3 regions of the Streptomyces sp. NPDC005485 genome follow, and region 1 is predicted to be linked to each of the others. Evidence: riboswitches for the same ligand, from Rfam matches in the RefSeq annotation. Region 1 holds a riboswitch; each other region holds the start of a gene.

Region 1 (3,265 bases):
AGGATATTCGACATACCTGCTGAAGGCCCGGCGCGGGCAGGCTGGTGCGCATGGACGGACAGCTCATCGCCTTCACCGCAGTGGCCGCGGGCATGGTCGCCATGCCGGGCGCGGACTTCACCGTCGTCGTACGCAACGCCCTGGTCTCGCGCCGGGCGGGGGTCGCGTGTGCGCTCGGGGTCGCGGGCGGGCTGCTGCTGCACACGGCCCTCGCGGTGGCCGGCGTCGCGGCGGTCCTTACGGCGGTGCCCGCGCTGTTCCGCACGCTCCAACTGCTCGGTGGCGCCTACGTGCTGTACCTCGGCGTACGGACGCTGGGGGCGCTGCGGCGGCCGCTCGCGGCGCCGGGCGACGAGGCGGGGTCCGGCGCGCGCCCGCTGCGGCAGGGCTTCGTCACCAACGCGCTCAACCCGAAGGCGCCCATCACCTTCCTGAGCCTGCTGCCGCAGTTCGTTCCGGCGGGCAGTCCCGCGCTGCCCCGGACCCTGCTGCTGGCGCTGATCGTGGTCGCCCTCGCCCTGGTCTGGTTTCCGGCGGTCGCGCTGCTCGTGGACCGGCTCGGCCGGTGGCTGCGGCGGCCGAGGGCCGCGCGGGCCGTGGAGGCCGTCACCGGGAGCGCGCTGACCGTTCTCGGTGTGGTGCTTCTGGCTGAGGGTCTTCGTTCCTGAGGCTGCGTTGCACCAGGAGGGGGAGCAGGCGCCACAGTGCCAGGCAGACGCCCAGGGTGGCGGCCCCCGCCGCGATACCTGCGCCGCGACTGAGGGTCACGTCCACGACCAGCAGTACCGACCCGGTGAACGCCAGCATCAGCACGGTCAGGCCGGCTGTGGCCAGCTGGGAGGAGACCCGCACGATCCGGGGCTTGGCGTTCTGCTGGAACAGCGAACGGTGCAGTGCGGCGGGCGCGGTGAACAGGGCCGCGGCCAGCACCGCGAGCAGCAGCGTGGTGACGTACGTGGCGCGCTGGAAGGAGTCCAGCGACGGGAAGCGCTGGGTGAAGGCCAGGGTCAGCAGGAACGCGAAGAGGATCTGCACCCCGGTCTGGGTGACGCGCAGCTCCTGGAGCAGCTCGCCGAAGTTCCGGTCGGCGCGCTCCAGAGGTGTCTCGTTGCGTTCGCTGTGGTGCGGTAGGTCGGCCATGAACGAACGAGTATCCGTTCCGGACCGGGTCACGCCCCGACGGGGTGACGGCGTCCTTGCCGTCACCCCGCCGGGCAGGTCAGCTGACCCGGCCGTACCAGACGCTCCTGGTCCAGATCTTCTCGAGCCTCACGACGGTTCCCGTCTTCGGGGAGTGCCAGATCTTTCCCTTCCCGGCGTAGATGCCGACGTGGTACACGTTCCGGCCCGAGTGGAAGAACACCAGGTCCCCGGCCTTGCGGCCGGACGCGGAGACATGGTGGGTCTTGTTGTACTGCCCCGCGGCCGTACGAGGCAGGTTCTTGCCCGCCTTCTTGTACGAGTAGAGCGTGAGCCCGGAGCAGTCGAAGCGGCGTGGCCCCGTGGCGCCCCACTGGTACGGGGAGCCCTTCTTGGAGGCCGCTACCTGGAGTGCCCTCGTAGCCGTCGTCGCGGCCGCTGCGTCGGAGGCGATGCCTGGGACCACGATGCTGCCGCCCACGGCGGCGATGGTGAGAGCCGAGGCCGTACCGGCCCGGGTCAGCAGCGACGGAACACGATTGAGCGCAGTCATGCGCAACCCTTCGTCAGCCGCCTGTGAAGGATGACCTGTCGGATTCGGGCTGGCGAAGTTGCCCGGCCGCGTACTGCGGCTTCACCCCAAGGACCGCCCGGATCTCTCCGGCGGCCCGTCTAGCTGGGTCCTCCACTCCTGCCGATGCACATCTGTCGACCGGTCATCCGGGCGGCGGCAGGACTCGGCGTCCGCCCGGACCGCCCCGCCGCTGTGGCGGGGGCTTGTCGTCGGAAGGGATCTTGACGCACGCATGGCGAAAAATCCGAGTGGAATCAGCGATTTGTGGGGTTACTCACCACTCACCCGTTCGGGTGGACACCCCCTTGTTCGAAGGGGTGTCGAGGGGGTCGACGAGGCTCGTACCAGCACCGGAACGCTTCATTCCGCCCCCGATGCAGGCGCGTTGCGCAACATTTCCGGGCCTTCGGAGCGACGGGTGCCTACGCCGTTCGGGGGTACACCATCTGGTCCGTTTGAACCGCGTCCCGGACGCGTCGCCGCCCCGGTGCGAGCAGTGGCCCGGTGCCGATGCGTCAACTGTCCGCCCCCGGCGGCAGGGTGACGCGGGCCGCCCGCCGCTCCCCGTCGAGGACTCGCAACGCCTGCGCCAGCGTCGGGGCGTGCACCTCGCTCTCGCCGCGTTGGTGCATCAGCGTGAGTGCGTCGCGCAACGCCGTCGCCTTGCCGACGAGGGCCTGGGCGGCACGCAGTCCGCGATAGGTGTCCCCGGGCCGGGCCGGGTTGATACGGCCGAGCAGGTCGACCACATCGAGGTAACGGTCGATCAACTCGGCCTCCGCGCGCGTGAGCGCGGGCAGCGGAGGCAGCTCGGGCGGAAGCATCAGCGGGTCACCTCGCGCCCGGCGCGGTGCGCTCGGCTTTGCGGCTCGGGATGATCGCGTCCACCAGCCCGTACGCGAGCGCCGCCGGCGCGTCCAGGATCTTGTCGCGCTCGATGTCGGCGGCGACCTGCTCCGCGCTCTGCCCGGTGTGCCGTACGAGCATCTCCTCCAGCTTGCGCCGGGTGCGCATCAACTCCTCGGCCTGGATGGCCAGATCGCTCGCCTGCCCCTGGACCGGCTCGGGGAACGAGGGCTGATGGATCATCACGCGGGCACCCGGCAGCGCGAACCGCTTGCCCGGGGTGCCGCCCGCCAGCAGAACGGCGGCGGCCGAGGCGGCCTGCCCCAGACAGATGGTCTCCACCTCGCAGGTGACGAACTGCATCGTGTCGTAGACGGCCGTCATCGCACTGAACGAGCCGCCGGGGGAGTTGATGTACAGACAGATGTCCTGGTCCGGGGCCAGATATTCGAGGTGCATGAACTGTGCCATCACGTCGTTCGCCGACGTGTCGTCAATAGGCGTCCCCAGGAACACGATCCGCTCGTCGAGCAGCTTCGAGTACGGATCCAGGGTCCGGTGCCCCGCACTCGTGCGCTCCGTGAATTCGGGCAGGACGTAGCGGGCGGACGGTTCGTTCATGGCTGGCGCCTCCTCTGAGCGACTCTCCTGTAAAAAATGTACAGGACGTACAGAAGTCGTCGAGGGGTATCGGCCGACAGCGAA
Region 2 (3,265 bases), on a different contig from region 1:
GACCTCACGGGCACGGACCTCGACGCGCTGCTCGCGGAAACCCTCGGCTCCTGGACCGGCTCGTCCGCCGAGCCGCGTCCCGTACCGCCGGTGACCGCCGACGACACCGGCCGCGTGATCATCGTGGACCGCCCGGGTGCCGTCCAGACGCAGCTGCTGATCGGCCGCATCGGCGCCGACAGGCACGATCGCGTCTGGCCCGCCCAGGTGCTCGGCACGTACTGCCTCGGCGGCACCCTCACCTCCCGACTGGACCGCGTCCTGCGGGAGGAAAAGGGATACACCTACGGTGTACGGGCGTTCGGTCAGGTGCTGCGCTCCGCAGCCGACGGCACGGGCGCCGCGATGCTGGCCATCAGTGGCTCCGTCGACACGCCCAACACCGGTCCCGCGCTCGACGACCTCTGGAAGGTGCTGCGCACCCTCGCGGCCGAAGGCCTGACGGATGCCGAGCGGGACGTCGCCGTACAGAACCTGGTGGGCGTCGCGCCCCTCAAGTTCGAGACCGCGGCGGCGGTCGCGGGCACGCTCGCCGACCAGGTCGAGCAGTTCCTGCCGGACGACTTCCAGGCCACGCTGTACCAGCAGCTCGCCGCGACGGGCACCGTGGAGGCCACCGCGGCCGCCGTGAACGCCTTCCCGGTGGACCGCCTGGTGACCGTCCTGGTCGGCGACGCCGCGCAGATCAAGGAGCCCGTCAAGGCCCTCGGCATCGGCGAAGTGAGCGTCGTACCCGCGGAGTAGAGGCCGCATCCCGCAGTGTCGGAAGCGGGAGGGAACCGGGCATAACGGCGTGACCCTTTGGGGGCTCGGGCGGCGAAAGCGTCGCCTGAGCCCCCATTGTCCGTATTGATGGGGAGTTGATGGGGAGGTTGCCTGTCTGCCCTGTGGCATGCGCTACAAAAGGCGTGATCCGTTTGTCGATTGAAAGACGCCCCCTTTAGCGTCGGTCCGGCTGTTCGTCAGGCAGTGCGCCGCGTCCGCGGCACCGGACAGTCATCGCCGAGTCCCCGTACGGCGCGAGCCAGGGGAGCCGGGGACCCATACGTAGTCCCTGGGGTGAATCGGACGCCCTTCCCGAAGGGGGTCCGTAGGAGACCTTCCTGCTCCGAACCCGTCAGCTAACCCGGTAGGCGAGAAGGAAGGAAAGGACCAGCCACTTCATGGCGTTCACCCGCGCCACCGGGAAGCACCGTCGCCCGAGCCGTGTGAAGCGCACGACCACGCATGCCGTGGGCGTCGCCGCACTCACCACCACCGGTGTCATCGGCACCCTGGCCGCCCCTGCCTTCGCCGCGGAGACCTCCGTCGAGGACACCGGACTGACAAAGGCCATCACCATCGGCGACTCGCTCGCCGACCAGATCGACGCACAGGCCGCGGCCCAGCAGCACGCCGCCGACGAGGCGGCCGCGCTGAAGAAGGCCCAGGAGGCCGCGAAGAAGCGTGCCGCCGAGAAGGCCGAGGAGGAGCGCGTGGCCAAGGCCCGCGCCGCCCGGGCCGCCGAGCGCAAGCGCCTGAACACCTTCGTCCTGCCGATCGGCGGCTCGTACATCTCGACCGGCTACAAGACCGGCGGCAGCCTGTGGTCCTCCGGCAGCCACACGGGCGTCGACTTCCACGCCGCGTCCGGCACGTCCGTCCACGCCGTCGGCTCCGGCACCGTCGTCGAGGCCGGCTGGGGCGGCGCCTACGGCAACAACGTGGTCATCAAGATGAACGACGGCACGTACACCCAGTACGGCCACCTGTCGTCCATCGGCGTCTCCGTGGGCCAGACGGTCACCCCGGGTGCGCAGATAGGCCTCTCGGGTGCCACCGGCAACACCACCGGACCGCACCTCCACTTCGAGGCCCGCACGACCCCGGAGTACGGCTCGGACATCGACCCCGTCGCCTACCTCCGCTCGCACGGAGTGAACGTCTGACGACCCGCTTCACCGCTTCTCCGCACTTCGCACCGCTTCCGAAGCCCCGGCTCACCGAGCCGGGGCTTCGTCGCTTCGAACGGCCGTCTGTCCAAAAAATATCCATGGATTCCGGGCTCCCGTCGGAAATTCCCGCCGTCTGCAATAGAGTCACTGAACAAGCGTCAATCGATGGCGTTTCGCGGGGATTAAAGCGGAGGTCCGGTCATGCGTATTCCGGCGCACTCGGTATGCACGGCGATCCGTGACGACATCGTCGCGGGTGTCTACGAGCGAGGCGGCCGGCTCACCGAGGAACTCCTCGCGCGTCGCTACGGAGTCTCGCGCGTTCCCGTCCGCGAGGCCCTGCGCACCCTGGAGGCCGAGGGGTTCGTCGTCACCCGCCGACACGCGGGCGCGTGCGTCGCGGAGCCCACCGAGCAGGAGGCCTCCGACCTGCTGGAGATGCGCATGCTCCTTGAGCCGCTCGGTGCCGCCCGGGCCGCGCAGCGGCGCACCGAGGCCCACCTCAAGGTGCTGCGAGGCCTGGTCAGGCTGGGCCAGGAGCGGGCAAGGAGGGGGCACAGCGAGGATCTGCGCTCCCTGGGCGGCTGGTTCCACGAGACGCTCGCGCAGGCCTCCGGAAGCCCCGCGCTGACCTCCACGCTGGCCCAGCTGCGGCACAAGATCGCCTGGATGTACGCGGTCGAGGCGCAGGCCTCCCCCGCGGACTCCTGGGCCGAGCACGGCGCCATCGTGGACGCCGTGGCGCGCGGTGACAGCGAGCGCGCCCGGACGATCACGGCGCTGCACACGGAACGCGCCACGGCCGTGCACCGGCTCCGCTTTCCCGGTGCGGGAGATCGCCCGGACCGTGTGAGGACTTCGCAACCTCCCGTAAACATGACGGGTCTGCGTCATTAACAGGAGCGCCGTATACAAAGAGGGATATTCGGCGGTGCACTATTTCCGCTGCCCTTATTCCAGTGCGCCCGGAATTCCGTGCGCGCTATTTCCGTGCTGCGGTATGTGCGCGCGGGATGGTGCCGGATATTCCGTCGTGCGTGCGTATCACCGTGCCTGAAAAACGACGAAGCCGCGCCACCCGGAAGGGGTGACGCGGCCGCGTCGTACGGTGTCCGATTCGCTCAGACGGTCTCGGGAAGCTCCTCGAGCCCCTCGGCGACCAGCTTCGCCAGACGGTCGAGGGCGGCGTCCGCGCCCTCGGCGTCCGACGCGAGGACGATCTCCTCGCCGCCCTGGGCGCCCAGGCCGAGGACCGCGAGCATGGAGGCCGCGTTGACGGGGTTGCCGTCGGCCTTGGCGATCGTCACGGGGACCCCGGAAGCGGTGGTCGC
Region 3 (3,265 bases), on a different contig from region 1:
TGCCGGATGTCGAAGCGGAGCAACGCCACCCCGTAGAGGACGATCCCGAGCCAGAACAGCGCCAGCGCGGCATGCGCGAGCCACTCCACGCCCACCAGCGCGGCCAGCACGGAGCCCAGCACGGCGAGCCCCTGGGTGGCCACACAGCCGAGGAACACCGCTCCGGGCATACGGCGCCCCCAGTGCCGTACGACCACGATCAGCAGCCCCGGCCAGAGCAGGGCCGCCAGCGCGAGCAGAGCCTCTGCGAGGCCCAGCCACCCGAGGGCGGACAGCCGGGTGCCGAGCACGGTGGTCGCGGCGATGGCGGTGAGTGCGCCCGGCGTGCACGCCTCCGCCACCCAGCGCGCCCGGTCCCGTACGAGCCGCACCCCGAAGTCCGCGCCGAGCGCGAGCCACGCGATGACCGCCAGGACCAGGGCGATACGGGACAGGGTCTCGTAGCCGGTCAGGGACAGCCCGACGGAGACGATGCCGGTGGCCATGACGGCGGCCCCGGCGGCGGGCGGACGCTCCGCCCACCACGCGCGGAGCTGGGAGATGCCTGACATGCGCCCGATGCTAGGGATCTTCGCGCGGCTTGCCGTGCTGCACGCGCGCGTGGAGGACGAAAAACGCATACGGCACGAAAAAGGGGGTCCACGCGCGCGTGGACCCCCTCCCTACGGTGCGTTCACGCCGGTCGCACCACGCTGTGGATGATCGAGGAGCCGGCGTAGTAGACGGACTCCTCGCGGACGTACGCGCCCGGCTTCGGGGCGTGGATCATCATCCCGTTGCCTATGTAGAGGCCGACGTGGCTGATGTCGTCGTAGAAGAAGATCAGGTCGCCGGGTTGCGCGTTGGAGAGGGAGACCGTCGTGCCCGCGTTGACCTGGTCGTAGGTGGTGCGCGGGAGGTCGACGCCGGCCGCCTTCCAGGCGGCCGCGGTGAGCCCGGAGCAGTCGTACGAGTCGGGGCCGGTGGCGCCCCACACATACGGCTTGCCGACCTGGGCGCGGGCGAAGGTGAGCGCCTTGGCGGCCTTCGTGGCGTACGAGGAGTCGCCCGTGGAGGTGCCGGTGCCCGTGCTTCCCGAACTCGAGGAGTCCGAGGTGCCGGAGCCGGACTGCTGCTGAGCGGCTGCCTCCGCCTCCTGGCGCTGCTTCGCCTCGGCGGCCTGCTGGGCCGCCAGCTCCGCCGCCTTGCGCCGGGCCTCTGCTTCCTTCTTCTTCTCGATCGCCGCGAGCCGCGCCTTCTCCTCGGCGGTCAGCTTCGAGAGCATCTCGCGCGCTTCGGAGAGCTTCTTCTGGACGTCGGCCTTCGACGACTTCAGCGACTTCTGCGACTCGGTCAGCGTCTCCAGGCTCTTGGAGGCCTCCTGGCGCTTCTTCGCCGTCTCGGACTGCTCGGTGACGTAGTCGTCGACGGCGGTCTTCTGACGGCTGGTCAGCCGGCTCATCAGCTGGGTCTGGTCGAAGTAGTCCTGCGGGTCGTCGGCCAGCAGCAGGGTCGCGGTGCCGGGGGCGGCGGCGCCGGTCCGGTACTGCGCGGCGGCGAAAGAACCCAGCTCCTCGCGCGCGGAGTTGAGCTTGTCGGTGCGCTGGGCGACGTCGTCGAGAAGGGTGTCGACCTGCTTGCGCTGCTTGGTGGTCTTCTCCTTGGCGGTGTTGTACTTCTCGGTCGCCGTCTCCGCCTGGTGGTAGAGGTCGTCGACCTTCTTCTGCACTTCTTCGAGGCTCGGCCTGGGCTCGGCCGAGGGCGCGGCGTTCGCCGTCTGGGAGAGCAGGGCCACGGAGGTGAGGGCCGCTGTTGCCAGGGCGGGAGTCCGCATGCCCGCTACGCGCGTTGCAGCAGGACGCGGCTTTTTGTGCGACGCCAAGGGAGGCGACTCCTTCCGTCATCCGCCTACCGGGTTAGCTGTCGGGTTCGGGCGGGTGCTCCGGAAGGTTTGCCCTACGGTCCTTGCCCCGAAAGGCGGTTGGACCGATTCACCCCAGGTTCGGTGGGTCCCCGGTTCCGGCTGCCGCGTGGGCACACCGAATTCGGCGGAGGCCGCACGGCCCGGCGACGTTCGCCGGAGAGGGTCGAGCGGTCTGCCCGGCACGCTAGCCAACTCGTGTGGTCCCTGTGAAGGTTGATGTTCGATATGCCCGATACATTTTCGTGACCTTGGCCTCAACCGCCGCTTCCGTGACCGTCCGTGGTGACTCGTGACCCCATGCAGTGGTCTTCAAGGGGCATTCCCGCCCGGCCGGTGGCTGACCGTAACCGTACGGTTCTTGATCGTCCTGGACGATTCCTGACGGCGAAGGAGTGCCGAGTGGCCGGTTCTGGAAGATCATCGGCTTCCGGAGCCCTCGCGGGACAGGGAAATCCCGGGGCGGCGGTCTGTTGTCAGTGCGGCGGCCTAGACTCGGAGAGCGATGAGCAGCCTCTTTGACGACAGCTTCCTGGCGGACCTCAAGCCCTCAGGGGCTCACGAGGAAGAGCCCCCGCCGCCGCCCGAGGACGGGGCGGCCGAGCCGCTTCCGGACGACCTGTTCGGCGGCCGTTTCGACGTGCCCCCGGACCGCGACGCCTACTACCGCGACGGAGCCCCGCGCCCCGCCGTGGAGGCGGCCGCGCTCCTGGACGGGCTGAACGAGAACCAGCGGGCGGCCGTGGTGCACTCCGGCGCCCCCCTGCTCATCGTGGCCGGCGCCGGCTCCGGCAAGACCCGGGTGCTCACGCACCGGATCGCCTATCTGCTGGCCGAGCGCCATGTGCACCCCGGGCAGATCCTCGCCATCACCTTCACCAACAAGGCCGCGGGCGAGATGAAGGAGCGCGTCGAGCAGCTGGTCGGCCCGCGCGCCAACGCGATGTGGGTCATGACCTTCCACAGCGCGTGCGTGCGCATCCTGCGCCGCGAGTCGAAGCGGCTCGGCTTCACGTCGTCGTTCTCGATCTACGACGCCGCCGACAGCAAGCGTCTGATGGCCCTGGTCTGCCGCGACCTGGACCTCGACCCGAAGCGCTTCCCGCCGAAGTCGTTCAGCGCCAAGATCTCCAACCTGAAGAACGAGCTGATCGACGAGGAGGACTTCGCCGCCCAGGCCTCCGACGGCTTCGAGAAGACCCTCGCCCAGGCGTACGTGCTCTACCAGTCGCGGCTGCGCGAGGCGAACGCGCTGGACTTCGACGACCTGATCATGACGACGGTCAACCTGCTCCGCGCCTTCCCGGACGTCGCCGAGCACTACCGCCGCCGCTTCCGCCACGTCATGGTCGACGAGTACCAGGA

Evidence for each region. A riboswitch is a leader RNA that binds a small molecule or an ion and turns the genes downstream of it on or off. The one in region 1 is predicted to bind cyclic di-AMP.
Region 2: linked by a shared signal. The riboswitch ahead of ABZS97_RS10840 (M23 family metallopeptidase) and the one ahead of ABZS97_RS11720 (C40 family peptidase) in region 1 are both predicted to bind cyclic di-AMP.
Region 3: linked by a shared signal. The riboswitch ahead of ABZS97_RS00580 (NlpC/P60 family protein) and the one ahead of ABZS97_RS11720 (C40 family peptidase) in region 1 are both predicted to bind cyclic di-AMP.

Annotation. Positions count from the first base shown of each region.
Region 1 covers NZ_JBEXDZ010000026.1:2,827-6,091, forward strand. The annotation lists gene ABZS97_RS11710 (LysE family translocator) at 51-668, shown strand; gene ABZS97_RS11715 (DUF6328 family protein) at 607-1,140, opposite strand; gene ABZS97_RS11720 (C40 family peptidase) at 1,220-1,693, opposite strand; cyclic di-AMP (ydaO/yuaA leader) riboswitch at 1,696-1,861, opposite strand; gene ABZS97_RS11725 (hypothetical protein) at 2,230-2,538, opposite strand; gene ABZS97_RS11730 (ATP-dependent Clp protease proteolytic subunit) at 2,546-3,181, opposite strand.
Region 2 covers NZ_JBEXDZ010000023.1:18,112-21,376, reverse strand. The annotation lists gene ABZS97_RS10845 (pitrilysin family protein) at 1-744, shown strand, start outside; cyclic di-AMP (ydaO/yuaA leader) riboswitch at 991-1,151, shown strand; gene ABZS97_RS10840 (M23 family metallopeptidase) at 1,164-1,928, shown strand; gene ABZS97_RS10835 (GntR family transcriptional regulator) at 2,136-2,831, shown strand; gene ABZS97_RS10830 (HPr family phosphocarrier protein) at 3,056-3,265, opposite strand, start outside.
Region 3 covers NZ_JBEXDZ010000001.1:117,964-121,228, forward strand. The annotation lists gene ABZS97_RS00575 (tellurite resistance/C4-dicarboxylate transporter family protein) at 1-551, opposite strand, end outside; gene ABZS97_RS00580 (NlpC/P60 family protein) at 674-1,861, opposite strand; cyclic di-AMP (ydaO/yuaA leader) riboswitch at 1,869-2,040, opposite strand; gene pcrA (DNA helicase PcrA) at 2,406-3,265, shown strand, end outside.